3 regions of the Streptomyces sp. CA-278952 genome follow, and region 3 is predicted to be linked to each of the others. Evidence: riboswitches for the same ligand, from Rfam matches in the RefSeq annotation. Region 3 holds a riboswitch; each other region holds the start of a gene.
What was found. A riboswitch is a leader RNA that binds a small molecule or an ion and turns the genes downstream of it on or off. The one in region 3 is predicted to bind cobalamin.

Region 1 (9,434 bases), 2.7 Mb from region 3:
TCGGCTCGTCCAGGACGACGAGAGACGGCTGCTGGACCAGGGCGCGGGCGACCAGGGCCCGCTGGCGTTCGCCGCCGGAGAGGGAGGCGAACGTACGGGGTTCGAGGGCGGCGATGCCGACCCGGGCGAGGGCCTCGGTGACCAGGGCGGTGTCGGCGGCGGTGTCCGCCTCCCAGAACCGTTTGTGCGGGGCGCGGCCCATCGCGACGACCTGGCCGACGGTCAGCTCGAAGCCGGCGTGGCCGTCCTGCGGGACGGTGGCGATGCGCTGGGCGCGGACCTTCACGGGGAGGGTGGCGAGGTCGTCGCCGTCGAGGAGGACCCGGCCGTGGGTGGGGCGCAGGGTGCCGTAGACGCAGCGCAGGAGGGTGGTCTTGCCGCTGCCGTTGGGGCCGACGAGGCCGACGGTCTCGCCGTCGGCGGCGGTGAGGTCGACGGCGTCGACGAGGTGGCGGCCCTCGCCGACGCCGTACGAGAGGCCCTCGGTGCGCAGGGTGGTCACGGGCGGGCTCCTCGGGCGTACGGAGTGGTCGGGCGGGCTTCCTCGGAAGGTGACGCCTTCATGCGGGCGCTGCTTCGGGGCGGCGGCGGAGCATCCAGAGGAAGAACGGGCCGCCGGTCAGCGCGGTGAGGACGCCGACCGGGATGTCCTGCGGGGCGGCGAGCGTCCGGGCGGCCAGGTCGGCGAGGACCAGGAACACCGCCCCGCCGAGGGCGACGACCGGGAGCAGGGCGCGGTGCGCGGCGCCGACGGCCATCCGGGCCATGTGCGGGACCATCAGCCCGACGAAGCCGATCGCTCCGCTGTACGCGACGAGCGCCCCGGTCATGAGGGAGGCGAGGACGAAGACGGCGGCCCGGAAGCGGGCGGTGTCGAGGCCGAGGACGGTCGCGCCCTCCTCGCCCATCAGGAGGAGGTCGAGCGGGCGGGCCAGGGTGAGGAGTACGGCGGTGCCGGCGGCCAGGGTGACCGTGGGGAGCGCGAGCATGTCCCAGCGGGCCGCGCCGAGGCCGCCGAGGGTCCAGTAGAGGACTTCCTGGAGGTGGTCGGCGCGGGCGGAGGTGACCAGGATCAGGCTGGTCAGGGCGGAGAGGACGTACGAGACGGCGACTCCGGCGAGGACGAGCCGGTTGGTGGTGAGGCCGCCTCCTCCGCGCGCCAGGGTGTAGACGAGGAGCAGCGAGAGCAGCGCGCCCGCGAAGGCCGCGGCGGGGATGGTGACGGTGGTGGTGAGGGTGGCTCCGATGCCGAGGACGATGACGAGGACGGCGCCGGTGGAGGCTCCGGAGGAGACGCCGAGGAGGAACGGGTCGGCGAGTTGGTTGCGTACGAGGGCCTGGAGGACGGTGCCGATGACGGCGAGTCCGGCGCCGACGACGATGCCGAGCAGGACCCGGGGCAGCCGGACGTCCAGGACGATCGTGCGGAAGGGGCTCGCGTCCGCCCGCCCGGTCAGGATGGAGAGGACCTGGCCGGGCGGGATGCGGACGGAGCCGAGGGCGAGTGCGGCGAGCACGGCGGCGGCGAGGAGCGCGGCGAGGGCGCCGAGCACCAGGGTGTAGCGGAGGAGCCGCCGCGGTGCGGGGGTGCGGCAGCTCACGGGGTGGTGGCCCCCGGGTGGAGCTGGGCGGCGAGTTTGTCGATGGCGGCGGGGGCGCGGACGCCGAGGACGGCGTCGGAGAGCGGCATGACGGCGAAGCGCTGGTTCTTGACGGCGGGGACGTCGGCGAGGGCCGGGTCGGTGAGGAGTCGCTTCTTCTTCTGTTCGACGGTGGTGGCCCCGTAGTCGTAGATCACGATGGCTTCGGGCTTGCGGGCGACGACGTTCTCCCAGGAGGCGTCGCCGAAGGGCTTGTCGAGGTCGGCGAAGACGTTGGTGCCGCCGGCCCGCTCGATCAGTTCGTTGCCGATGCCTTCGCCGCCCGCGGTGAAGGCGGTCTTGTCGCCGCTGTCGTAGACGAAGACGGAGAGGGGCTTCAGGCCGGCGAGCTTCTCGGCGGTGGCGGCGTTGTCGGCCTCGGCCTGCTTGATCCAGGCCTCGGCGCGGTCGGGGACGCCGAAGGTGCGGCCGACCTGGCGGATCTCCTCGTAGAGGGTGTCCATGGGCTGGTCGCCCTTGGTGCAGCTCTCGGTGTTGAGCCGGCTCTCGATGCCGGACTTCTCCAGGGCCTGCCGGCTGCGGCCGTCGCCGGCGGCGAAGGCGCTGCTGTAGCCGCCGTAGACGAAGTCGGGGTTGGCGGCGAGGACCTGCTCGTAGGAGGGGTACTCCTTGGCGATGACCGGGACGGACGCGTAGTCCTCTTTGTACTTCGGCAGGACCTGGTCGTCGAGGTAGGCGGTGCCGACGAGGGACTTCTTCAGGCCCAGTTCCAGCATGATCTCGGTGACGTGCTGGTTCATGGTGACGACGCGTTTCGGCGGGGCCTTGAACGTGGTGGTGACACCGCAGTTCTTCACGGTGTACGGGAATCCGTCGCTCTTGGCCGCGGCCTTGTCCCCGGTGGCGGCGTCGCCGTCCGGGGTGGTGGAGCAGGCGGTGAGAGCGAGCGGGAGCAGCACGGCGGCGGCTATGAGCGCGGGGGTGCGCCGGGACATGGCGAGGCCTCTCCGGGGGATTTCCGCGTCCCCTGGTCGATGCGAGAAGGCGGCGGGCCAGTTCCTGACTTCCGGGCCGCCCTCCGGTGCGACGTCGTCCGCTGGGGAGTCGTCCGCGTGGGAGGGGGCCCGGTCACAGTGGCGGGACCGTGCCGGATTCGCACCGGCTTCCTGGTTTCCTGCTGCCTTGATGGGTCTGGGGGCAGTGTGCCAGACCCGTGCGGGGGCCCTGCGGGGGCACCCTGGTGGGTCCCTGGTGGGCTTGATGGGTCCTGGTGGGTCCCTGGTGGGTCAGTACGCCTCGACGATCCGCACGTCTTCCTCGGTGATCTCGCCGTCCACGATGCGGTACGAGCGGAACTGGAAGGGTCCGGCGTCGTCGGTGTCGGCGGTGGAGACCAGGACGTAGTGGGCGCCGGGTTCGTTGGCGTAGGTGACGTCGGTGCGGGAGGGGTAGGCCTCGGTCGCCGTGTGCGAGTGGTAGACGATCACGGGCTCCTCGTCGCGGTCGTCCATCTCGCGGTAGAGCTTGAGGAGGTCGGCCGAGTCGAACTCGTAGAACGTGGGCGAGCGGGCGGCGTTGAGCATCGGGATGAAGCGCTCGGGGCGGTCCGTCCCGGCCGGGCCCGCGACCACTCCGCACGCCTCGTCGGGGTGGTCGGCGCGGGAGTGGGCGACGATCTGGTCGTAGAGCGTCTGGGTGATGGTCAGCATGGCGCCAGGATATGCAGGCGGCCCCTTCTGTACCGGTGGGTGGTACGGAAGGGGCCGCATGCTGGACACGTCGGCCGTTGGGGCGGCCGGAGCGGTCCGGGAGGGGGGCGGTGTGGGGCCCGCCCCCGGGGTCAGGGGGTGCCGGCGGTGGTCCTCTCCGGGGTGCGCGACTGGAGCACCCGGTAGGAGACGAAGAGGATGAGCGCCCACAGCGGTGCGCAGTAGAGCGAGATCCTGGCGTCCTTGTCGATCGCCATCATCACGATGACCATCCCGATGAACAGGAGCGCGAACCAGCTCGTGTACGGGGCTCCGGGGGCCTTGAACGAGGACTGCGGGAGCAGACCGGCGTCGGCCATGCGGCGGTAGCGGATCTGGCTGCACAGGATCATGATCCAGGCCCACATGCCGGAGATGGTGGCGAAGGAGACGACGTAGTTGAACGCCTCGCCCGGCCACTGGTAGTTGATCCCCACACCGACGAGCATCAGGGCGGCGGAGAACGTGGTGCCGACCAGCGGCAGGCCGTTCTTCGTCAGCTTGGTGAAGGCGCGGGGGCCCTGGCCGTTGAGGGCGAGGTCGCGGAGCATGCGGCCGGTGGAGTACATGCCGGAGTTGCAGGAGGAGAGCGCGGCGGTGAGGACGACGAAGTTGACGATGGCTGCGCCGACGCTGAACCCCATCTCCTCGAAGGCCTTCACGAACGGGGAGACGCCGGGCTTGAAGGTGGACCACGGCACGACCGAGAGGATCATGATCAGCGCGCCGACGTAGAAGACGGCGATGCGCCAGGGCACGGTGTTGATGGCCTTGGGCAGCACGGTCTCGGGGTCCTTGGACTCCCCTGCGGTGACACCGACGAGTTCCACGGCGAGGAAGGCGAACATGACGATCTGGAGCGTCATGAGCGTGCCGGTGATGCCGCTGGGGAAGAAGCCGCCGTCGTTCCAGAGGTTGGCGACGGTGGCGGTGTCGCCGGCGTCGGAGAATCCGACGGTGAGGACGCCCGCGCAGATCAGGATCATGCCGATGATCGCGGTGACCTTGACCATGGAGAACCAGAACTCCAGCTCACCGAAGAGCTTCACGGAGATCAGGTTGGCGCCGTACAGAATGACGGTGAAGACCAGGGCGGACAGCCACTGCGGAATGTTCCACCAGTACGTCATATAGGTGGCGGCGGCGGTGACTTCGGTGATTCCGGTGACGACCCAGAAGAGCCAGTAGGTCCAGCCGGTGACGAATCCGAAGAACGGGCCGAGGAATTCCCGGGCGTACTCCGAGAAGGAGCCGGAGACCGGGCGGTACATGAGGAGTTCGCCCAGGGCCCGCATGATGAAGAAGATGACCAGGCCCGCGATGGCGTAGGCCAGGATGAGGCTCGGTCCGGCCCGGTCGATGGCTTTGCCCGCGCCGAGGAAGAGCCCGGTGCCGATGGCTCCGCCGATGGCGATCATCTGAATCTGACGAGCGCCCAGCCCGCGCTGGTATCCCTCGCCACTGGTCCCGGAATCCCCGGCGTCGCCGCCGGGCCGGCCCTTGTCGGCCTGTCCCTCGTCGACCTGCGCCGATGTCATGGTGGTGCGCCTTTCTCCACGCCGATCCGCGCCTCACAAGGCAGCGGACCAGGTCCTGATCCCCCCGGATATGGATGGAGTGCCGCCGGCGTTCGGCCGGTTCGTGGCGCCCCCGGGAACAGGGGTGGCGTCCCCGGGCGGTCGTGAAGATTTATCACGGCCGTCAGGGGACACGGTGGGACATTCTGTGGCGCACGACACAGGAAAAAGCGGGCAAGGGGTTCTGTCCGGCACGAAAACACCGAATCATTTGGTGTGATCTTTATGCGGATCTGAGCGTCCGTTGAGCGAACGGAGGGCGCCCGCCCCGGCGTGGCGGGGGGCGCCCTCTCTGTTCACCGCATCACCGCATTGCGGCTTACGGCTTACGGCTTACGGCTTACGGCATGAGCGATTCGACGAGCGTTTCCTGGAGTGCGCCGAGCCAGAGGTAGGCCATCACCATCGGCTTGCGCGGATCGGCGTCGGGGAGCCGGTAGAGCGAGCCCTCGCCTCCCTCGTCCTCGTCGGAGACCTCCAGCCGGGTGCCGATGGTCAGGCGCAGGTCGTTGAGGGAGCGCAGCCAGCTGCGGCACTCGTCGCCGGTGAGGGTGAGGACGGCGCCGCCGTCCCCGGAGGGCGAGAGCGCGTCCAGGGTGCGGACGACGGTGACGGCGTCCTCGCGCTTGCCGGAGCGCAGGTCGTTCTCGGTGAAGCGGCGGAACTCGGAGGACAGCTCGCGGAGCTCCTCCTCCGGCTTTCCGCCCTCGGCGGGTCGGCCGGGGCCGCCGTAGGCGTCGGGGAAGAGCCGGGCGAGCGCCGGGTCGGACGGCGGCTTGCTGGGGCCCTCGGCGAAGAGAGCGGCGAGCGGGTCCTCGCCGTCGGCGGGCGTCTCGCCGGGGCCGATCAGTTCGAGCAGCTGGACGGCGAGGGAGCGCAGGATGGAGATCTCGACCTCGTCGAGCGCGACGGCCGCGCCGCCGCCTGGGGTGGCCTCGAAATGGCCGGCCATGGATTCTCCGATGGTGGGTCGAACGGGGCGGGGGGGGGAGGGCGGGGCGGTCGGGCGGGCCCGGGCGGCTCTAGTTGCGGTCCTGGGTGAGGGTGGCCCACAGTCCGTATCCGTGCATGGCCTGGACGTCGCGTTCCATCTCCTCGCGGCTCCCGCTGGAGACGACGGCGCGGCCCTTCTGGTGCACGTCCATCATGAGCCGGTGGGCCTTGTCCTTCGGGTAGCCGAAGTAGGCCTGGAAGACGTAGGTCACGTAGCTCATCAGGTTGACCGGGTCATTGTGGACGAGCGTCACCCACGGGACGTCCGGCTCGGGGACCGCGAAGGTCTCCTCGGCCGAATCGGGACGTTCGATCTCTAGCGGGGTAGCAACGCTCACCTGTCCCATGCTGCCACCCGGGCGGGTCCCACGCATAAACGGACCCCACATCTCGTCAGTTTGACGAATAGGGGGTAGCATCCCAGCCATGAACTCAGCGGACCTCGGGCGACGGGTCGGCGTTCCGTCGACCGCGCTCTTCACCGACCAGTACGAGCTGACCATGGTGCAGGCGGCCCTCAAGGCCGGCACCGCCGACCGGCACTCGGTCTTCGAGGCGTTCACCCGCCGGCTGCCCGAGGGGCGGCGCTACGGAGTCGTCGCGGGCACCGGCCGGGTGCTGGACGCGGTGGAGAACTTCCACTTCGACGACGAGATGATCGGCTTCCTGCGGCAGCGGAAGATCGTCGACGAGCCCACCCTCGAATGGCTGGCCGGCTACCGCTTCAACGGCGACATCTGGGGCTACCCGGAGGGCGAGGTCTACTTCCCCGGCTCCCCGATCCTGCGGGTGGAGGGCTCCTTCGCCGAGTGCGTGCTGCTGGAGACGGTGATCCTCTCCATCCTCAACCACGACTCCGCCATCGCCGCCGCCGCCTCACGGATGTCGGCCGCCGCCGGGGGCCGCCGGCTGATCGAGATGGGCGCGCGCCGCACCCACGAGCTCTCCGCGGTCGCCTCGGCCCGCGCCGCGTACGTCGGCGGCTTCGACGCCACCTCCGACCTGGCGGCCGGCTTCCGCTGGGCGATCCCGACCGTCGGCACGAGCGCGCACTCCTTCACCCTGCTGCACGACACCGAGCGCGACGCGTTCCGGGCGCAGGTGGACTCGCTGGGACGGGGGACGACGCTGCTGGTCGACACGTACGACGTGAACGAGGCGGTCCGGGCGGCCGTCGAGATCGCGGGGCCCGAGCTGGGCGCCGTACGGATCGACTCCGGGGACCTGCTCCTGGTCGCGCACCGGGTGCGGCAGCAGCTGGACGAGCTGGGGGCGACGGAGACGAAGATCGTGGTGACCTCGGACCTGGACGAGTACGCCATCGCCTCGCTGGCCGCCGCGCCGGTGGACGCGTACGGGGTCGGCACCCAGCTGGTCACCGGGAGCGGGCATCCCACCTGCTCCATGGTCTACAAGCTGGTGGCCCGCGCCGGCTCGGCGGAGCCGGACGCTCCGCTGGTGCCGGTGGCGAAGAAGTCGCTCGGGGCGAAGTCGTCGAAGGGCGGTCGCAAGTGGGCCGCCCGCCGGACCGACGCGAACGGCGTCGCCGAGGCCGAGGTGATCGGCACCGGTCCGGTCCCCGAGGAGCTGGCCGGCCGGCAGCTGCTGGTGGAGCTGGTGCGCGGTGGCGAGGTGCTTGCGCGGGAGCCCCTGGAGGCCATTCGGGAGCGGCACGTGGCCGCGCGCGGGGGGCTGCCGATGTCGGCGATCCAGCTGTCCCGGGGCGAGCCGGTGATCCCGACCGAGTACGCCTGAGAACGGCTCGGGGCGGCTCGGGGCGGCCCGCGGGGGCCGCCCCGGCCGTCCGGACCGGCCGGATCCGGAACCGGGGGTTTGGCGGACGGGCTTGATTGTGACGGTCCAGTGCCTAGGCTCGAACCCGCGGACACACCCGGACACCCCGGCATCCCCCTCCGCTCGGCGCCACCCCGCTCCGGCCCCACGAGCTACCGCCCCGCCGCCCATCCGCTCCCGCCCCCACCGAAGGACACCCGCCATGCACCGCGCATTGATCGTCGTGGACGTTCAGAACGACTTCTGCGAGGGCGGCAGCCTCGCGGTGGCGGGCGGTGCCGACGTCGCCGCCGCCATCACCGACCTGATCGGCGACGCCCAGCCCGGCTACCGCCACGTGGTGGCCACCCGCGACCACCACATCGACCCGGGCGACCACTTCTCGCCCAGCCCGGACTTCGAGCACTCCTGGCCGGTGCACTGCGTCGCCGGTACGGAGGGGGTCGGCTTCCACCCGAACTTCGCGCCCGCCGTCGCCTCCGGCGCGATCGACACGGTGTTCGACAAGGGGGCGTACGCGGCCGCGTACAGCGGGTTCGAGGGCTCCGACGAGAACGGCATCGGACTCGCCCAGTGGCTGCGCGACCGGGACGTCACCGAGGTCGACGTCGTCGGCATCGCCACCGATCACTGCGTGCGGGCCACCGCGCTGGACGCGGCCCGCGAGGGCTTCGTCACGCAGGTGCTGCTCGACCTGACCGCGGGCGTGTCCGGGGCGACCACGGAACGGGCCCTGACCCAGATGCGCACGGCGGGCGTGAAGCTCTCCGGAACGCCGGTCGTCACGCCGTAACCCCACCGCGCCCGGATCAGGCCTCGCCCGCCTACGCGGCCGGGCGGGCCGGTCCGGCGTACCCGGCGGGGCCCAGCAGGGCCCTGATCGGGTGCCACAGCTCCTGGCACGACTGGGATGACTGGGAAGACGAGGGCGACGGGGGTGCGAGGCCCGACAGGCCCGCCGGGTCCGCCTGCGGGGCGGCCCGCCACAGCAGACCGTCCGGATGGTGCAGCACGGCCGTGACCTCGTCCGGCGTGGGCGGCCGGTCGTTGCCGCGCAGGTAGACCGCCCGCAGCCCCAGGTTGCGCAGCCTGGTCAGGGCGCGCGCCCGGTTCGCCGCGTGCACCAGCACCCGCACCGGGCCCCCGGGCCCCGCTCCCGTACCCCCGTAAGGGCCTGTTCCGTCGGCCGGTCTGGTCAGGGTCAGTGCGACCACCACCGTGCCGTTCGGCAACCTGCAGAAACCTCCGCCTGCCATGCTCCGCGCTCCCCCGTGAGACGTCGTGTCAATAAGGATGTGAACAAGACGCACCTAAACACGATCGGCCGCCGCCCGCTAGGGGGCGACGGCCGATCATGGCGTGACCTGCGGCTTTACTTGATCAGCGGCCCGAGGGGCTGACCAGCACGCTCATCGTCGAGCCGTTGCGGGGCTCGTGGACGATGGAGATGCGGGTGTTCGTGTCAGAAACCTTGACACTGCCCGTGGGGTTCTCCTTGTACCAGTAGGTGCCCTTGCGGTCGTCGAAGACCGGGTTGCCCAGGGCGGGCTTGATGTGCAGCGGGACGTCCGCGTTGTGGAGCGTGAAGCCCTCGTTCGGGTACCAGCTGAACGGCGCGTCGAACGGCTGGATCTTGTTGCGCAGGAGCGAGCCGTCCTTCCACTTCAGCGGCTTGGCGTGCGCGTCGATCGGCAGGATCAGACCCTGGCCCGGGTGGACGG
Region 2 (9,434 bases), 4.1 Mb from region 3:
GGACGTCCGGGCGCCGCCTTGAGGGCGACGTCGCTGGCGTACCGGCCGGCCGCGACCGCTGTCGCACCGACGCCGAGGATCGTGGTGACGGCCGTTGCCGTCGCGGTTACCGGGCGCACCGCTCCAGTGTCGTGCGGCGGGAGGCGGGCTGCCAGTGGGCGGGGCCGTCCGGGGCGGACGCGGGCCGGACCATGGCTCCGGTGGTCCGCGAGGCGCCGGGGGCGGGCTCGGTGCGCGGATCAGCCGGGCTGGCCGTATCCCTTGAGCGCTTCCGTCACCTCGTCCAGCTGGGCCGTGTCGAGCAGGGCCGGGGTGCGGCCGGGCACGGAGCTCGCGGTGAGCCAGAGGCGGCAGAGCCACTCCAGTTGGGCGGTGCGCTCGTAGGCCTGGTCGAGCGTGTCGCCGTAGGTGACGGTGCCGTGGTTGGCCAGCAGACAGCCGGTGCGGTCCTCCAGGGCCCCGAGCATGGCCTCGGCCAGTTCCGGGGTGCCGTAGCGGGCGTAGGCGGCGGTGCGGACGGGGCCGCCGAGGACGGCCGCGGCGTAGTGGACGAGCGGCACCTCGGTGACGAGGGTGGAGACGGCGGTGGCGTGCACGGCGTGGGTGTGGACCACGGCGGCGGCGTCGGTGGAGCGGTAGACGGCCAGGTGGAGGGGGAGTTCGCTGGTCGGCCCGAGGTCGCCGAGGATCTGGCGGCCCTCCAGATCGACTCCGACCGCGTCCCGGGGGCCGAGCCGGTCGTAGGGCACCCCGCTGGGCGTGACCAGGACCAGGTCGCCGACGCGTGCCGACACATTGCCCGAGGTGCCGACGACCAGGCCGTCCGCCGCGCTGCGGCGGGCGGTCTCGACGACGTCCAGCCAGGTCCGGCCGATGGATTCCGGGTACTGCTCGCTCATGGGGCGAGCGTAGGGGTCAAGAGGCGCAACCGGAACGTCACATGACAGGTGACGGAGGTCTCTTCCGGGTGCCGAACAACCGTTCAAAATGTTCGCCAACTAGTGGCAGAGGGCAGCCCACGCCCCGCCCCTCAGACATCACGCAGCCCCCTCCACGGACAAGCGGAGGCAACACACTCCGTTTGGGGTCACCGCAATGCCCTGCTCAGTTCATCTTCCGTTCATCCAGGTTGCCTACGGTCCACGTGCCACTGACGTCGAACGATTGCCTGGGTAAATGGAACACATCACGCTGCTGCTTGCGATTGTGGTCGTGACAGCTCTCGTGTTCGATTTCACGAACGGTTTCCACGACACCGCCAACGCGATGGCGACCACCATCTCGACCGGCGCCCTGAAACCCAAGACAGCGGTGGCGATGTCCGCCGTTCTCAACCTGATCGGCGCGTTCCTGTCGGTGGAGGTCGCCAAGACGATCTCCGGCGGGATCGTCAACGAGGACGGCATCAGAACCGAGGTCATCTTCGCGGCGCTCGTCGGCGCCATCCTGTGGAATCTCCTGACCTGGCTGGTCGGCCTGCCCTCCAGCTCGTCCCACGCCCTGTTCGGCGGTCTGATCGGCGCCGCGGTCATGTCGGCCGGCTGGTCCTCGATCAACGGCGGCACCGTCGTCACCAAGGTGCTGCTCCCGGCGATCGCCGCCCCGCTGGTCGCCGGCCTCGCCGCGATGCTGGCCACGCGACTGACGTACCGGATCAACCGGAACGTCACCGACGAGGGCCAGCTGAAGTCGACGGCCAAGGGCTACCGGACCGGACAGATCGCCTCCGCCGGTCTCGTCTCGCTCGCCCACGGCACCAACGACGCACAGAAGACGATGGGCATCATCACGCTGGCCCTGGTCACCAGCGGCGTCCTCGCCCCTGGCTCCAACCCGCCGCTGTGGGTCATCGTCTCCGCCGGTGTGGCCATCGCGCTCGGCACCTACCTCGGCGGCTGGCGCATCATCCGCACGATGGGCAAGGGGCTGACCGACCTCCAGCCGCCGCAGGGCTTCGCCGCTCAGACCAGTGCTGCGACGGTCATCCTGGCCTCCTCGCACCTCGGCTTCTCCCTCTCCACCACCCAGTCCTGCTCCGGCGCCGTCATGGGCGCGGGCCTCGGCCGCAAGGGGGGCGTGGTCCGCTGGTCCACCGCCACCCGGATGTTCGTCGCCTGGGGGCTGACGCTCCCGGCGGCCGGTCTGATCGGCGCGGGCGCCGAGTTCCTGACCAAGCAGGGTCCCTGGGGCATCGCCGTCACGGCGGTCATCCTGGTGGGCGGTTCGTTCGCCATCTGGGTGGCCTCACGCCGTCAGCCGGTGGACCACACCAACGTCAACGACACGGACGGGGAGGGCGAGCCCCAGGGCGTCGTCACCACCGCCATGGCGGCGGTCCAGCCGCCGCCCATCGGCGGCCCTGCCGCCGACCTCGCAACCGCCGTCCCGGCCCCGGCCCCGTCGCCCGACGACCCGGCCCGGCCGCCGGCCAAGGTGTAAGGACAGATCCGCATGAAAATCGACTGGGCAGCTCTCGCCTCCGTGTTCGGTGTCAGCCTCGTGGTCACCGTCGCGCTGGTCGGCCTCTTCACCCTGGGCATCGTCGCCCTCTCCAAGCAGTCCGCCACGGCCGGAAGCAGCGCCTCCGGAGGGTCGGTCGCGCTGGCGCGCACCGGCGCGTACGCCTGCTTCGCGGCGTGCGTGGCGGCGGTCGCGTACGGGATCTACCTGATCGTCGCCTGACCCCGTACCCCGCACTCTCTCGGGCCGGACACACCCTCGTGTGTCCGGCCCGATGTGCGTCTGCGCACAGTGGAGCCTCGCAGGTCAACAGCGAGTTGACGGTTGTTCGCGGGGCGTGGTGGACTGCCGGAGCCATTTACGGCGACAGCAGAGGAAGCCGGTGCGAATCCGGCGCGGTCCCGCCACTGTCACCGGGGAGCGCTCCCCCACACCGGAACGTCACGGCCCGCTCACGTGGGCTGGAAGGCCGGGGGAACCGCGGATCCGGAAGCCAGGAGACTCTCGTCGCCGGTCACGTCGAACCAGGGCGCGGACCCTGAGTGAGGACAACGCCATGCCCGGCCGCCGTGCGCCGCTTCCCATGCCCCCCACGTCAGGCCCTCGCGCCGGAACATCTCTCCCCGCGACCGGCTGAGCCGTGCGTGCCGACCGCGTTTTCGCGTACGGCGCCACGGCCGGGATGATCGCCGACGCCTTGCTCGGCGACCCCCGCCGGGGCCACCCCGTCGCCGGATTCGGCCGCGCCGCCGCGCGGGTGGAGTCCCTGCTGTGGCGAGACGACCGGGGCCGGGGCACGCTGCACACCCTCGTCTGCGCCGGAGGCGCCGTGGGGGCCGCCGCGCTGACCGCGCGCGCCGTGCGGGGGCGCCCCGCGCTCGCCGTCGCGCTCACCGCCGCCACCGCCTGGTCCGTCGTCGGGGGAACGTCGCTGGGGCGGGAGGCCCGCGCGATCGGCGGCGCCCTGGCCGCCGGTGACCTGGAGGTGGCGCGGGAGCGGCTGCCGCACCTGTGCGGCCGCGATCCGCACTCCCTGGACGGTCCGGGCATCGCCCGCGCGGTCGTCGAGTCGGTCGCCGAGAACACCTCGGACGCCGTCGTCGGCGCGCTGGTGTGGGGGGCGATCGGCGGGGTGCCGGGGCTCGTCGGCTTCCGGGCGGTGAACACGCTCGACGCGATGGTCGGCCACAAGTCGCCCCGCTACCGCCGTTACGGCTGGGCCTCGGCCCGCCTGGACGACCTCGCGGGATGGCCCGGCGCCCGGCTGACGGCCGCCCTGGCCGTGGCGGGCGGCGGGCGGCCCCGGGAGGCCGTACGCGCCTGGAGGGCGGACGCGGGGCGTCACCCGAGCCCGAACGCGGGGCCGGTGGAGGCCGCGTTCGCGGGGGCGCTCGGCGTACGGCTGGGCGGGACCTTGGCGTACGCGGGGCGCGTCGAGCACCGGCCGGTGCTGAACGGGGCGTCCGGGCGGGACGTGCGGGGCGCGGACATCGAACGCGCGGTACGGCTGTCGCGCCGGGTGAGCACGCTGGCCCTCGGCGTGTGCGTGGCGGGGCGGATGGTCGTGGGACGCGTGGTCGCGGGGCGGTCGTCGACAGGACGGAAGCGGTGACGGTCATGAACGGTCCGGCACGGAACGCGGTACGGGAACGGGAGCGGGCATGAGCGGCGGGCTGCTGGTCGCGGGGACCACATCGGACGCGGGCAAGAGCGTCGTCACGGCGGGCATCTGCCGGTGGCTGGTGCGCCGGGGCGTGAAGGTCGCGCCCTTCAAGGCCCAGAACATGTCCCTGAACTCCTTCGTGACCCGCCAGGGCGCGGAGATCGGGCGGGCCCAGGCGATGCAGGCGCAGGCCGCCCGGGTGGAGCCGACGGCGCTGATGAACCCGGTGCTGCTGAAACCCGGCAGCGACCGGTCCAGCCAGGTCGTGCTGATGGGCAAGCCGGTGGGAGAGATGAGCGCCCGGGGCTACCACGGAGGGCGGCAGGAAACGCTGCTCGGGACGGTGACGGGCTGTCTGGAGGAGCTGAGGTCGGCCTACGACGCCGTGATCTGTGAAGGCGCCGGGTCCCCGGCCGAGATCAATCTGCGGCGCACGGACATCGTGAACATGGGAATCGCACGGGCCGCGCAGTTCCCCGTCCTGGTGGTGGGGGACATCGACCGGGGCGGCGTCTTCGCGTCGTTCTTCGGGACGACGGCGCTGCTGGGACCCGAGGACCAGGCGCTGGTCGCGGGGTATCTGGTGAACAAGTTCCGGGGCGACGTCTCACTCCTGGAGCCGGGCCTGGACATGCTGTACGGGCTGACCGGGCGGCGGACGTACGGGGTGCTGCCCTACGCCCACGGGCTCGGTATCGACGAGGAGGACGGCCTGCGGGTGTCCCTGCGGGGTGCGGTCCGGGAGTCGGTCGTGGCTCCCCCGCACGGCGAGGACGTGCTGCGGGTGGCGGTCTGCGCCGTGCCGCTGATGTCGAACTTCACGGACGTGGACGCGCTGGCCGCCGAACCGGGCGTCGTCGTGCGGTTCGTGGACCGGGCGGAGGAGCTGGCCGACGCGGACCTGGTGATCGTGCCCGGGACGCGCGGCACGGTGAAGGCGCTGGCCTGGCTGCGCGAGCGGGGCCTCGCGGACGCGCTGGTGCGGAGGGCCGCGGAGGGCCGGCCGGTGCTGGGGATCTGCGGCGGGTTCCAGGTGCTCGGCGAGCGGATCGAGGACGAGGTGGAGTCGCGGGCCGGCGTCGTGGACGGGCTCGGGCTGCTGCCGGTGCGCGTCCGCTTCGACCGGGACAAGACGCTGGCCCGGCCGGTCGGTACGGCGCTGGGCGAGCCGGTGGAGGGGTACGAGATCCACCACGGGGTGGCCGACGTGCGGGGCGGGGAGCCGTTCCTCGACGGGTGCCGGGTGGGGGCGGTGTGGGGGACGCACTGGCACGGGTCGCTGGAGAGCGACGCGTTCCGGCGGCGGTTCCTGGTGGAGGTGGCCAGGGCCGCCGGGCGGCGGTTCGTGCCGGCGCCGGACACGAGTTTCGGGGTGTTGCGGGAGGAGCAGCTGGATCGGCTGGGGGATCTGGTGGAGGAGCACGCGGACACGGACGCGTTGTGGCGGTTGATCGAGAAGGGTGCGCCTGCGGGGTTGCCGTTCGTGCCGCCGGGGGCGCCGGCCCTGCCGGGGGCCGACGCGGGTGCGGGTGCGGGTGGTTCGGCGAGCCGGGGCGCTGCCCCGGACCCCGCTCCTCAATCGCCGGAGGGGCTTGAGATGGCCGGGTCCGCTGAAGCAAGGCCCGCCCAGGGTCTTGAAATTGCCCGGTCCGCTGACGCAAAGCCCCAAGGGCTCGGGGAAGCAGCTGTTGTCCATGTCGACCAGGAGGCCAAGTGAGTACGCCGTATCCCTTCACCGCGATCGTCGGGCAGGACGACCTGCGGCTCGGGCTGTTGCTGAACGCGGTCAGTCCGGCTGTCGGCGGGGTGCTCGTGCGGGGCGAGAAGGGGACCGCCAAGTCCACCGCCGTGCGCGCGCTCGCCGCCCTCATGCCGGAGGTCTCCGTCGTACCGGGGTGCCGGTTCTCCTGTGACCCCGGCTCCCCCGATCCGGCGTGTCCCGACGGGCCGCACGCGGAGGCCGCCGGTGTGTCGCGGGCCGCGCGGACCGTGGAGCTGCCCGTCGGCGCGTCCGAGGACCGGCTCGTGGGGGCGCTGGACATCGAGCGGGCGCTGTCGGAGGGCGTGAAGGCGTTCGAGCCGGGGCTGCTGGCCGACGCGCACCGCGGGATCCTGTACGTCGACGAGGTCAACCTGCTCCACGACCACCTGGTGGACCTGCTGCTGGACGCGGCGGCCATGGGTGCCTCGTACGTCGAGCGCGAGGGCGTCTCCGTACGGCATGCGGCACGGTTCCTGCTGGTCGGCACGATGAACCCGGAAGAGGGCGAGCTGCGGCCGCAGTTGCTGGACCGGTTCGGACTGACCGTCGAGGTGGCCGCGTCGCGGGACACCGACGAACGGGTCGAGGTCGTGCGGCGCAGGCTCGCGTACGACGACGACCCCGAGGGGTTCGCCGCGCGCTGGGCCGGGGAGGAGAGCGCCCTGCGGGAGCGCATCGCCGCCGCGCGCGCCCTGCTGCCCCGCGTCGTGCTCGGTGACGGCGTGTTGCGGCAGACCGCCGCGACCTGTGCCGCGTTCGAGGTCGACGGGATGCGGGCCGACATCGTGATGGCCCGTACCGCGACCGCGCTGGCCGCCTGGGCGGGCCGGGAGGAGGTCACCGCCGACGATGTGCGGCAGGCCGCTCTCCTCGCGCTCCCCCACCGGCGTCGCCGCAACCCGTTCGACGCACCCGGGCTGGACGAGGACAAGCTCGACCAGACCCTGGACGAGGCCGCTCCGCAGGAGAGCGACGACGGTGGCGACCAGCCCGATCCCGATCCCGATCCCGACGGCGGCGGGGACGATGACGGCGGTGGTGGCGGTGGTGTGCCGCCGCAGGCCGACGGAGACCGTACGCCGCCGCAGGGCGAGGGCGGCAGCGACAGCGGCACGCCGCCCGGGGCTCCCGAAGGCGGCCCCGACGCGCCCGGCCGCTCCACCGGGGCCGAGCAGCAGCCGGTGGCGTCCGCCGAGCCCTTCCGGACGAAGATGCTCAGCGTGCCGGGGCTCGGCGAGGGCGCTGCGGGACGGCGCTCCCGGGCCCGTACCGAGCACGGGCGTACGACCGGCGCCCGCCGCCCGCAGGGGTCGCTGACCAAGCTGCATCTGGCCGCGACCGTGCAGGCCGCCGCCCCGCACCAGCGGGCGCGCGGGCGCTCGGGGCGGGGGCTCGTGGTGCGCCGGGACGATCTGCGGCAGGCGACCCGGGAGGGGCGTGAGGGCAACCTCGTGCTGTTCGTCGTGGACGCGTCGGGCTCGATGGCGGCGCGGCAGCGGATGAGCGCGGTCAAGGGGGCCGTGCTGTCGCTGCTGCTGGACGCCTACCAGCGGCGGGACAAGGTCGGTCTGGTCACCTTCCGCGGCAAGGAGGCGGAGGTGGCACTGCCGCCGACCTCGTCCGTGGACGCGGCCGCCTCTCGTCTGGAGTCGCTGCCGACCGGGGGGCGTACACCGCTGGCCGCGGGGCTGCTCAAGGCTCATCACGTGCTGCGGGTGGAGCGGCTGCGCGATCCGTCGCGGCGGCCGTTGCTCGTCGTGGTGACGGACGGCCGGGCGACCGGCGGGCCGGAGCCGGTGGCGCTCGCGGGGCGGGCCGGGCGGCTGCACCGCTCGGAGGGGACGGCATCCGTCGTCGTGGACTGCGAGTCGGGGTACGTACGCCTCGGTCTCGCCGGGGAACTCGCCCGGGAACTGGGAGGCACCGCCGTCACGCTCGACGAGCTGCGGGCCGACTCGATCGCCGGGCTCGTCAAGGACGTCACCGCAGCCGGGAGGGCCGCTTAATGCCACAGGGACAGCCGACATCGGTGCCGGACGACGGACTCACCACCCGTCAGCGGCGCAACCGCCCGCTCCTGTTCGTCCACACGGGCATCGGCAAGGGCAAGTCGACGGCCGCCTTCGGGCTCGCGTTGCGGGCCTGGAACCAGGGCTGGCCGATCGGGGTGTTCCAGTTCGTGAAGTCCGCGAAGTGGAAGGTCGGCGAGGAGAACGCGCTGAAGGTCCTCGGAGCGAGCGGCGAGGGCGGCACCGTCGACTGGCACAAGATGGGCGAGGGCTGGTCCTGGGTCCAGCGCGACGGTCAGCTGGACAACGAGGAGAAGGCCCGCGAGGGCTGGGAGCAGGTGAAGCGCGACCTGGCGGCCGAGACGTACAAGCTCTACGTGCTCGACGAGTTCGCCTACCCGATGCACTGGGGCTGGATCGACACCGACGAGGTCGTCGAGGTGATGCGGAACCGGCCCGGCACCCAGCATGTGGTGATCACCGGCCGCAACGCGCCGGACAAGCTGATCGACGCCGCCGACCTGGTGACCGACATGTCGAAGGTCAAGCACCCGATGGACGCGGGGCAGAAGGGCCAGAGGGGCATCGAGTGGTAAATGTGCCCCGTCTGGTCATCGCCGCCCCGGCCTCCGGCAGCGGCAAGACCACCGTCGCCACCGGTCTGATGGCCGCCTTCGCCGCGCGCGGGCTCGCCGTCTCCCCGCACAAGGTGGGGCCGGACTACATCGATCCGGGTTATCACTCGCTGGCGACGGGACGCCCCGGCCGCAATCTCGACGCGTACATGTGCGGGACGGATCTGATCGCCCCGCTGTTCGCGCACGGGTCGGCGGGGTGCGACCTCGCCGTGGTCGAGGGCGTGATGGGGCTGTACGACGGCGCATCGGGGCAGGGGGAGCTGGCGTCCACCGCGCAGGTGGCGAAGCTGCTGCGCGCGCCCGTGGTGCTGGTGGTGGACGCCTCCTCGCAGTCCCGTTCGGTGGCGGCCCTGGTGCACGGGTTCGCCTCCTGGGACCCCGAGGTCCGGATCGGCGGGGTGATCCTGAACAAGGTGGCATCGGACCGGCACGAGGCGCTGCTGCGGGACGCGTTGGACGAGTCGGGGCTGCCGGTCCTGGGCGTGCTGCGGCGGGCGCCTCAGGTCGCCACGCCCTCGCGCCATCTGGGGCTGGTCCCGGTGGCCGAGCGGGGCTCCGAAGCGGTGGACGCCGTGGCGGCGATGGGCGAGCGGGTGCGCGCCGGGTGCGACCTGGACGCGCTGATGGCGCTGGCGCGGACCGCGCCGGCGCTGCCGGACGAGACGTGGGAGCCGGAGTACGCCCGGAGGGCCGGCGCTGAGAGGCCCGTCGTGGCCGTGGCCGGCGGTGCGGCGTTCACCTTCGCGTACGCGGAGCACGCCGAGCTGCTGACGGCGGCCGGCGCGGAGGTCGTGGTCTTCGACCCGCTGCGGGACGAGAAGCTGCCGGGGGGCACGGCGGGGCTCGTCATCGGCGGCGGGTTCCCGGAGATGTACGCCCCCGAGCTGTCGGCCAACGAGCCG
Region 3 (9,434 bases):
GTGGGTGTTCAGGACCGGGCCCTCGGCGGAGACCACCGCGAAGTCGTGCACCGGCAGGCCTTCCTCGCTGCGGTCCAGGCCGAACACCTCGCACAGGACGCCGAGTTCGAAGGGATGGACCTCGTCGAGGAGGAGGGCGGCGACATTGGTCAGCATGGTGTGAGTGTGGCAGCTATTTGATGCCTCATGGCAGTCCTGCCACTGATGATTTTCGTTCCGGCGGTCCAGAGTAGAGGCATGAACACAATCCTGAACTACCTGGTCGTAGCCGTACTTTTCGCCCTCGTCCTGGCGCCCGTGGCCCTCGGCGTCGCCCGCGAACGCCGCATCGACCGCCAGCTGCGGGAGGCGGAACGCGGGCGGCGCGCGGCCGGACCCCCGGAAACGCAGAGCGCCGCGCGACCGGTGACGGCCGCGCGGCGCCCCTACCTCAGGAACTGGGCGAGGGTCTAGAAGTCGTCGTCGAACCCGACCGATCCCTCGACCGCCACCTGGTAGGCGGACGGGCGGCGCTCGAAGAAGTTCGTCAGCTCCTGGACGCCCTGGAGCTCCATGAAGGAGAACGGGTTCTCCGAGCCGTACACCGTCGGGAAGCCGAGGCGGGCGAGCCGCTGGTCGGCGACGCACTCCAGGTACTGGCGCATCGACTCGGTGTTCATGCCCGGCAGGCCCTCGCCGCACAGGTCGCGGCCGAACTGCAGCTCCGCCTCGACCGCTTCCCGCAGCATGTCGGTGACCTGCTGCTCCAGCGCGTCGTCGAAGAGCTCCGGCTCCTCCTTGCGGACGGTGTCCACGACCTCGAACGCGAAGTTCATGTGCATCGTCTCGTCACGGAACACCCAGTTGGTGCCCGTGGCGAGACCGTGCAGCAGACCCCGCGAGCGGAACCAGTACACGTACGCGAAAGCGCCGTAGAAGAACAGCCCCTCGATGCAGGCCGCGAAGCAGATCAGGTTCAGCAGGAAGCGGCGGCGGTCGGCCTTCGTCTCCAGCCGGTCGATCTTCTCGACCGAGTCCATCCACTTGAAGCAGAACTGCGCCTTCTCGCGGATCGAGGGGATCTCCTCGACCGCGTCGAACGCGGCCGCCCGGTCGTCCGGGTCGGGCAGATAGGTGTCCAGCAGCGTCAGATAGAACTGGACGTGCACGGCCTCCTCGAAGAGCTGCCGCGACAGGTACAGCCGCGCCTCGGGGGAGTTGATGTGCTTGTACAGCGTCAGCACGAGGTTGTTGGAGACGATCGAGTCACCGGTCGCGAAGAACGCCACCAGCCGGCCGATCATGTGCTGCTCACCCGGCGACAGCTTGGCGAGGTCGGAGACGTCCGAGTGGAGGTCGACCTCCTCCACGGTCCAGGTGTTCTTGATCGCGTCCCGGTAGCGCTCGTAGAAGTCCGGGTAGCGCATGGGACGCAGGGTCAGTTCGAAGCCCGGGTCGAGCAGGTTCTTGTGGTCGTTGGTGCTCATTACTGGCAGGCCTCGCAGGACTCGGGGTTTTCCAGGGAGCAGGCGAGGGCGTCCGCGTCGGGAGCCGACGCCTGCTGTACGGGGATCGGGGCGGCGGCCGACGCCTGGCCGGACGCGGCACGGGCGATCCGGGTCGCCGGGCGCGAACGCAGGTAGTACGTCGTCTTCAGCCCCTGCTTCCAGGCGTACGCGTACATCGAGGAGAGCTTGCCGATCGTCGGCGTCTCCAGGAACAGGTTGAGCGACTGGCTCTGGTCGAGGAACGGCGTACGGGCCGCCGCCATGTCGATCAGGCCGCGCTGGGGGATCTCCCACGCCGTGCGGTACAGCGCCCGCACATCCTCGGGGATCCAGCCGAAGCCCTGCACGGAGCCGCTCGCCTCGCGCAGCGCCTCGCGGGTGCGGGAGTCCCACACGCCGAGCTTCTTCAGCTCGTCCACCAGGTAGGCGTTGACCTGGAGGAACTCCCCGCTGAGCGTCTCGCGCTTGAACAGGTTGGAGACCTGCGGCTCGATGCACTCGTACACCCCGGCGATCGAGGCGATCGTGGCGGTCGGCGCGATGGCCAGCAGCAGCGAGTTGCGCATGCCGGTCTTCGCGATCCGGGCGCGCAGGGCGTCCCAGCGCTCCGGCCAGTTCAGCTCGGTGTCGTAGTGGTCGGGGTGCAGCACCCCGCGCGCCGCCCGGGTCTCGGACCAGGCGGGCAGCGGGCCCGACCGCTCCGCGAGGTCGCAGGACGCCTCGTACGCGGCGAGCATGATCCGCTCGGAGATCCTCGTGGAGAGCGCGCGGGCCTCGGGGGAGTCGAAGGGCAGCCGCAGCTGGAAGAAGACGTCCTGGAGGCCCATCGCGCCCAGGCCGACCGGCCGCCAGCGGGAGTTGGAGCGCCCGGCCTGCTCGGTCGGGTAGAAGTTGATGTCGACGACCCGGTCGAGGAAGGTCACGGCGGTCCGCACGGTGGCGTCCAGGCGGTCCCAGTCGATCGAGCCGTCCGCCACGAACGCGCCCAGGTTGACCGAGCCCAGGTTGCAGACGGCCGTCTCGCCGTCGTCCGTGACCTCGAGGATCTCCGTGCACAGGTTGGAGGAGTGCACAACCCGGCCCGGCTCGGCGGTCTGGTTCGCGGTCCGGTTGGAGGCGTCCTTGAACGTCATCCAGCCCTGGCCGGTCTGCGCGAGGGTCCGCATCATCCGGCCGTACAGCTCACGCGCCGGAATCGTCCTGCGGGCCAGGCCCTTGGCCTCGGCCGCCCGGTAGGCCGCGTCGAACGCGTCGCCCCACAGGTCGACCAGCTCGGGCACGTCGGCGGGGGAGAACAGCGACCACTCGGTGTCCGCGTCGACCCGGCGCATGAACTCGTCCGGGATCCAGTGCGCCAGGTTCAGGTTGTGCGTACGCCGCTGGTCCTCACCGGTGTTGTCGCGGAGCTCCAGGAACTCCTCGATGTCCGCGTGCCAGGTCTCGAGGTAGACCGCCGCCGCGCCCTTGCGCCGGCCGCCCTGGTTCACCGCCGCCACGGAGGCGTCCAGCGTCTTCAGGAACGGCACGATGCCGTTGGAGTGCCCGTTGGTGCCCCGGATCAGCGAACCCCGGGCGCGGATGCGGGAGTACGACAGACCGATGCCGCCCGCGTGCTTGGAGAGCCGCGCCACCTGGTGGTAGCGGTCGTAGATCGAGTCCAGCTCGTCCTTGGGCGAGTCCAGCAGGTAGCAGGAGGACATCTGCGGGTGGCGGGTGCCGGAGTTGAAGAGGGTGGGGGAGGAGGGGAGGTAGTCCAGCCGGCTCATCAGTCCGTAGAGCGCGGCGACCTCGTCCAGCGCCCGCACCGACTCGTCCTCGGCGAGCCCCGCGGCCACGCGCAGCATGAAGTGCTGCGGGGTCTCGATGACCTGCCGGGTGATCGGGTGGCGCAGCAGGTAGCGGCTGTGCAGCGTCCGCAGACCGAAGTAGCCGAAGCGGTCGTCCGCGCCGTCCGCCAGGGCCTGCTCGACGAGCTGGTCGAGGGCGGCCGAGTGGAGCGCGACGAACGCGGCGGTGCGCTCCGCGATCAGGCCCTCGCGGTGTCCCACGGCGACCGAGGCGGAGAAGGACGTCGCGCCCTGGCCCGCGGCCTCGTCCGCGATCGTGCGGGTCAGCAGCCGGGCTGCCAGCCGGGAGTACGCCGGGTCCTCGGAGATGAGCCCCGCGGCGGCCTCGGTGGCCAGCGAGCGCAGCTCGGCCTCGTCGGAGCGGGCGTTGCGTCCGCGCAGCGCGGCGGCGGCGACCCGTCCGGGGTCGGTGTCGGGAAGATCGACGGTGAGGTCGGTCAGGGTCCGCAGCAGAGCGGTCCCGGGTCCGTCGTTCGTGCCTGCTCCGGACGTGGTGGAGGCAGCGGATTCGGTAGCTGAAACCGGATCGGCGGGCGCGATGGTCACTGGGCTTTCCCTCGCTCGGCAGGGGCCGGCGGCAGGCGGGGAAGCCGGGCAGCGCGAAACCCGGGGCAGGGCAGCACAGCTGACGGCGTCCACCGGCCTATCCGCGAGACCCGGACGTCTGGCGTCCGGTTCGGTCGAGCCGGACGCGCTGTCGACAGGTCTTCGGACTTGCGGGTGTGCAAAAGCACACCGATCACACCGTTGCGGGACAGTTCCGGATTCGCACCGGATTCCCCTGCGGCGACAGCGAGGTCGAGCATACATGTGGGGGCCGCCGGATGAAGCGGCCCCCACATGTTGTGTCGCGACGATTCAGCGCGCCCCTCAGGAGGGCGCCTCCAGCTCCAGCCGGAAGGTCATGAGCCGTAGCCCCGGCACCGGTTCCCAGTCCCGTTCGGGGGTCCGTACGAAGCCGAGCCGACGGTAGATCCTATGGGCTCCGAGCATGGCCGGCTGCGTCGACAGCACCAGGGCCCGCACGCCGTCGGCGGACCGGGCGCGCTCGGCGCACGCCCGCACGAGAGCCTCTCCCACGCCCCGCCCACGCCCCTCGCGGGCCACCGCCAGCATCCGGAACTCGGCCTCGTCCGCGCCCGCGATGTCGCGCCACGGGGTGCCGGGTGCGGCATACGTCACGCCGCCGAGCACGGCCCCGTCCACGTCGAGCGCGACGAGGACCTCGGCCTCGGCCGCGCGCTGCTCCACCGCCCGCAGTCTGAGCAGATACGGGTCCTGCGGGCCGTCCAGCAGACCGTCGCCGAGATACGCCTCGGCGATGATCTCGCCGAGGACGGTGTACTCGCCGGGCTCCGCCGCCCTGATCGTCAGATCCATCAGCCATTCGCTCCCACGTCAGCTCCCGCGTCGGCCGCTCGTTCCCGCGTCGGCCGCTCGCTCCCGCGTCAGCCGCTCGCTCCCCTGTCAGCCGCTCGCTCCCACGTCGTTGTTGGGCGCGCCGTCGCCCACCGGCGGCAGGTCGCCGCGCTCGACCGGCTGCCGCCCCCCGGTCTCGTCGGCCGGCGGCAGCACCTGGTCCAGCTCGTGGTCGTCGGCGCGGTGGGCGGCCCGCGCCGCCGATCGCAGCGTCGCCCGGTCCACCTCCTCGGGCGCCCCGCTCACGGTGACCACGACTCCACCCCGTTCCCGTGCGTACGCGTGGCCCGACTCCGTGGCCCGGTACCACTGCTCGCCGTCCCGCTCGCACGTCACCAGCGGCTCCTGGCCGCCGGCGGGCGCGGGGTCCTTCGTACAGTCGGCCCCGGCGTGCACCCGGCGCTCCACCCGCAGCTGGATCTGCCCGCCGTCGGGCGCGGTGTAGACGCTGCCGAACCCGTCGTCGCCGATCACCCCGACCGACTGGCGGGCCAGGGTGAACCCCGGGACTTCGGTCACCCACACGTGCTCCGCCACGGTCTGCACGGCCAGCGCCCGCGCCTCCAGCTCCGCCCGGTCGGGCGCCGGCTCCGCCGATCCGCTCCGCGCCGCCCCCGCGTCGGGCGCCACCTCGGTGCCGCAGCCCGTCGCCGCCGCCAGGCTCAGGGCCAGCGCCAAGGTCGTGAGTACGGGACGGAGCCGGGGCGGCCGGGGATGCGATGTCATGGGCACATCCTTTCGTACGGCGAGGGCTCCGCGCACGGAGAATGCGACCGGCGACCGGGCCCGCGCGAGGGCGCGAAAAGAGGCCGCCGCGTCCCTGGCAGGGGTGCGGCGGCCCCGATCGGCCGGTGGTGGTGCTCAGCAGCAGCGGAAGCCCTCGCGGGGGTCCGCCTCGCGGGCGTCCATGCGGCTGCGTTCGAAGGCACGACGGGTCATCACCGGCGTGTCCGGATCGTGGGTCCTCGCGTGCGCCACATAGCGGTCGTACGTGGACTCGCCGGTCAGCTCACGGACGTACCAGCGGATCCGTCCGGCCACCCGTCGTACGTCCCCGACCGTCATGTCCGGCTCCCCGTCTCCGCCGCCTCCTTGCGGATGCCGCCCTCGGGGCCGACTCCGGCGGCGGCCAGTTCGGCCTTCTCCTCCTTGGTCGCGAAGAGCGAGGCCGGGGCGACGAGCCTGGACTCGACGTAGGGGGTTTCGTGGAGTTTGACGCTCTCCGGGTCGCGGATGGCCTTGTAGCAGACCCGCCCGGCGTCCACGAGCACCACGATGATGAGGAGCGCGAAGAGCGCGCTCAGCACCCCGTCGACGGTGGAGTTGGTGACGACGGTCCGCATGTCGTCCATGCTCTTCGCGGGGGCCAGCACCTCGCCCGCGTCGATGCCCGCCTGGTACTTGTCGCGCTGGGCGAAGAAGCCGATCTTGACGTCGTCGGAGAAGATCTTCTGCCAGCTCGCGGTGAGGGTGACCGCCACGTCCCAGGCGAGCGGGACCGCGGTGACCCACGCCCACTTCAGGCGGCCGGACTTGACGAGCAGGGTGGTGCAGACGGCCAGCGCGACGGCCGCCAGTAGCTGGTTGGCGATGCCGAAGAGCGGGAACAGCTGGTTGATGCCGCCCAGCGGGTCGTGCACGCCGACCCAGAGGAAGTAGCCCCAGCCGCCGACCACGACGGCGCTGGCGAACCAGACGCCCGGCTTCCAGCTGACCTCACGGAACGGCTTGTAGACGTTGCCCAGCATGTCCTGGAGCATGAAGCGCCCGACCCGGGTGCCGGCGTCCACGGTGGTGAGGATGAAGAGCGCCTCGAACATGATGGCGAAGTGGTACCAGAACGCCTTCAACGCGGTCCCGCCGACCACCGCGGAGAAGATCTCCGCCATGCCGAGCGCGAACGTGGGCGCGCCACCGGTCCGGGAGAGCAGACTCGCCTCCTCGACGTCCTTGGCGGCCTGGGCCAGGGCGTCCGGGGTGATGGTGAAGCCGAAGTTGGCCACGGCCTGGGAGGCGGACTGGACGCTGTCGCCGATCACGCCGGCGGGTGCGTTGATGGCGAAGTAGAGACCGGGGTCGATGATGCAGGCGGCGATCATCGCCATGATCGCCACGAACGACTCGACCAGCATGGCGCCGTAGCCGATCATCCGGATCTGCGTCTCCTTCTGGACCATCTTCGGCGTGGTGCCGGAGGCGACCAGGGAGTGGAAGCCGGAGAGCGCGCCGCAGGCGATGGTGATGAAGACGAAGGGGAACATCGAGCCGGCGAAGACCGGGCCCGAGCCACTGGTCGCGAAGTCGGTGACCGCGGGCATCTTCAGGGTCGGCAGGGCGACGACCACGCCCAGGGCCAGCAGCCCGATCGTGCCGACCTTCATGAAGGTGGAGAGGTAGTCGCGCGGGGCCAGCAGCAGCCAGACGGGAAGCACGGAGGCGAAGAACCCGTACACGATCATCCAGATGACCAGCGTGGCCGGCTCCAGCGTGAAGAAGTCCGCCCACGACGACTCGGCGACCCAGCCGCCCGCGACGATCGCGAGAAGCAGCAGCGCGACGCCGATGAAGGAGACCTCGCTGACCTTGCCGGGCCGCAGGGTGCGCAGATAGACGCCCATGAAGAGGGCGATCGGGATCGTCATGCCGATGGAGAAGACGCCCCACGGCGAGTGTGCGAGCGCGTTCACGATGACCAGCGCGAGGACCGCGAGCAGGATGATCATGATTATGAAGACCGCGACCAGGGCGGCGATCCCGCCGACCGGGCCGATCTCGTCGCGCGCCATCTGGCCGAGCGAACGGCCGTTGCGGCGGGTGGAGAAGAAGAGCGTCACCATGTCCTGGACGGCGCCGGCGAAGATGACGCCGACGACCAGCCAGATCGTGCCGGGCAGATAACCCATCTGCGCGGCGAGCACCGGGCCGACCAGGGGTCCGGCCCCGGCGATGGCGGCGAAGTGGTGACCGAACAGGACCCGGCGGTCGGTGGGGTGGAAATCGACGCCGTTGTCCAGCCGTTCGGCCGGGGTCGCGCGGTTCTTGTCGGCCTTCAGGACCCGGTTGGCGATGAACCGGGAGTAGAAGCGGTACGCGATGGCGTACGAGCCGAGGGCCGCTGCCAGCATCCAGGCGGCGGAGACCTCCTCACCCCGCGAGAGCGCGAGGGTGGCCCAGCCGGCGGCGCCGACCAGGGCGACCAGGCTCCAGACCACGACGGCCCTGGGGGAGATGCCCCGTTTCCCCGACACCTGCGGTGCCGATGGTGCTGGTGTGGGCGTTTTCGCCATGTGGTGACTCCGTCCCCTCGCTGATCACCGGTGCAATGGGCAGGAAATCTAGGGGACGCGTCCGCCCAGCGTCACCCCCCGTCCGCATTGCGGTCCGGCAACGGTGATGTATCGCACGGGGACACGGGCGCCGACGCGTTTCGGTTCACCCCGGATGCGCAGGCTTTCCGGCCGGTCAGATCCAGCCCCGGCGCGCTGCCTCCGCGCCCGCCTGGAACCTGCTGCGGGCCTGCATCCTGGCCGTCAGCTCCGCGTTCATCCGGCGCACCGTGCGCAGGGACACCCCCAGCCTGCGGGCGGCCGTCGCGTCCGTGTGCCCCTTCGCCAGCAGGGACAGCAACTCGTCCTCCTGCGGGGTCAGCCCGTTGCCGTCGCGGCGGGGAGCGGGGCCGAGCGGGGTCGCGGTGGCCCACAGCTGCTCGAACAGGAGCCGGGCCACCGCGACGGCCCCCTTGCTCCGCAACTCCAGCGCGCCCGCCCGGCCGTCGTCGGGGTCCAGCGGCACCAGGGCCACCTCCCCGTCGACCACGACCATGACCAGCGGCAGGGTGGGCAGCGTACGGCTCTCCGCGCCGAGCAGGCCCAGCCGGGTCACATAGCGCAGGGTCGAAGGATCGTTGCGGAAGCTGTCCTGATAGATGCTGCGGAGCCGCACGCCGCGCTCCAACGCCCGCCGGTCCAGCGGACCGCTGGCCTCCAGCGTGTCCGGGGACTGCGCGCCGCCGGGCAGCAGCGAGAGGCACTCCGTCCTGGCCAGCTCGGCCAGTTCGGTCAGCCGCTCACGTACCGCGTCGAGCCCCTCCAGCCGTTTGACGACGTCGAAGCCCCCGCCCGCCCGACGCCCCCGGTCCGTCGTGAGGGCCGACATCGCGTCCCGCGCGATCTCGAGCCCCCGTTGCTGCCGGGCCAGTTCGGCTTCCCGGCGGGAGAGGAGGAACGGCAGACTGGCGGCCGGGTCCAGTGCGCGGAAGACCGGCGGGCCCTGCTCCGTACCGCGAGGACCGTCATCCAGCAGGCACAGCTCGGCCAGTTGGTCGAGAGCCCGGCGCACATCGTCCTCGCTCCGCCCGAGCCGCGCCACGATCTCGTCCAGCCGCAGCTCCGGCTCCTCCAGAACGAGCCGGTACACCAGCTCCGTCCGTGCGTCCAGCCCCAGTACCTCTAACATCTCTGGCTCCCCCGCAGATGTCACGCCGTCCACGCACTCCCGCACGGGACGCCACTTCAGCACCGGGCGCGAGTGTAGGGCCGACGTGTTGTGAAGGTATAGACCAGGTCCACGGGATGGATGGGCTCCGAGAGGCCGCACGTGGCCGGAAAGGCCGAGGCGGGCGGCGGCCGGAACGGTCGCCGCCCGTGGAGCCAATGGCCGCAAGGTGCCTGGCAGTTGACTG

Region 1: another riboswitch for cobalamin. It lies ahead of N7925_RS23050 (ABC transporter substrate-binding protein); the one in region 3 lies ahead of N7925_RS10690 (ribonucleoside-diphosphate reductase subunit alpha).
Region 2: another riboswitch for cobalamin. It lies ahead of N7925_RS28965 (cobalamin biosynthesis protein); the one in region 3 lies ahead of N7925_RS10690 (ribonucleoside-diphosphate reductase subunit alpha).

What each region holds. Positions count from the first base shown of each region.
Region 1 is NZ_CP112880.1:5,138,898-5,148,331, reverse strand. Features, by position in the region: gene N7925_RS23060 (ABC transporter ATP-binding protein) at 1-502, opposite strand, end outside; gene N7925_RS23055 (FecCD family ABC transporter permease) at 561-1,601, opposite strand; gene N7925_RS23050 (ABC transporter substrate-binding protein) at 1,598-2,596, opposite strand; cobalamin riboswitch at 2,650-2,815, opposite strand; gene N7925_RS23045 (M67 family metallopeptidase) at 2,888-3,310, opposite strand; gene N7925_RS23040 (amino acid permease) at 3,442-4,887, opposite strand; gene N7925_RS23035 (DUF2017 domain-containing protein) at 5,267-5,878, opposite strand; gene clpS (ATP-dependent Clp protease adapter ClpS) at 5,949-6,266, opposite strand; gene N7925_RS23025 (nicotinate phosphoribosyltransferase) at 6,346-7,674, shown strand; gene N7925_RS23020 (isochorismatase family protein) at 7,916-8,506, shown strand; gene N7925_RS23015 (hypothetical protein) at 8,538-8,969, opposite strand; gene N7925_RS23010 (immune inhibitor A domain-containing protein) at 9,094-9,434, opposite strand, start outside.
Region 2 is NZ_CP112880.1:6,540,446-6,549,879, reverse strand. Features, by position in the region: gene N7925_RS28985 (alpha/beta hydrolase) at 1-119, opposite strand, end outside; gene N7925_RS28980 (class II aldolase/adducin family protein) at 240-899, opposite strand; gene N7925_RS28975 (inorganic phosphate transporter) at 1,177-2,439, shown strand; gene N7925_RS28970 (hypothetical protein) at 2,452-2,682, shown strand; cobalamin riboswitch at 2,834-2,963, shown strand; gene N7925_RS28965 (cobalamin biosynthesis protein) at 3,101-4,072, shown strand; gene N7925_RS28960 (cobyric acid synthase) at 4,122-5,840, shown strand; gene N7925_RS28955 (putative cobaltochelatase) at 5,837-7,891, shown strand; gene cobO (cob(I)yrinic acid a,c-diamide adenosyltransferase) at 7,891-8,490, shown strand; gene N7925_RS28945 (cobyrinate a,c-diamide synthase) at 8,484-9,434, shown strand, end outside.
Region 3 is NZ_CP112880.1:2,469,472-2,478,905, reverse strand. Features, by position in the region: gene N7925_RS10705 (helix-turn-helix domain-containing protein) at 1-156, opposite strand, end outside; gene N7925_RS10700 (hypothetical protein) at 238-453, shown strand; gene N7925_RS10695 (ribonucleotide-diphosphate reductase subunit beta) at 450-1,466, opposite strand; gene N7925_RS10690 (ribonucleoside-diphosphate reductase subunit alpha) at 1,466-3,880, opposite strand; cobalamin riboswitch at 4,017-4,140, opposite strand; gene N7925_RS10685 (GNAT family N-acetyltransferase) at 4,205-4,714, opposite strand; gene N7925_RS10680 (hypothetical protein) at 4,802-5,479, opposite strand; gene N7925_RS10675 (YbdD/YjiX family protein) at 5,615-5,818, opposite strand; gene N7925_RS10670 (carbon starvation CstA family protein) at 5,815-8,040, opposite strand; gene N7925_RS10665 (helix-turn-helix transcriptional regulator) at 8,216-9,208, opposite strand.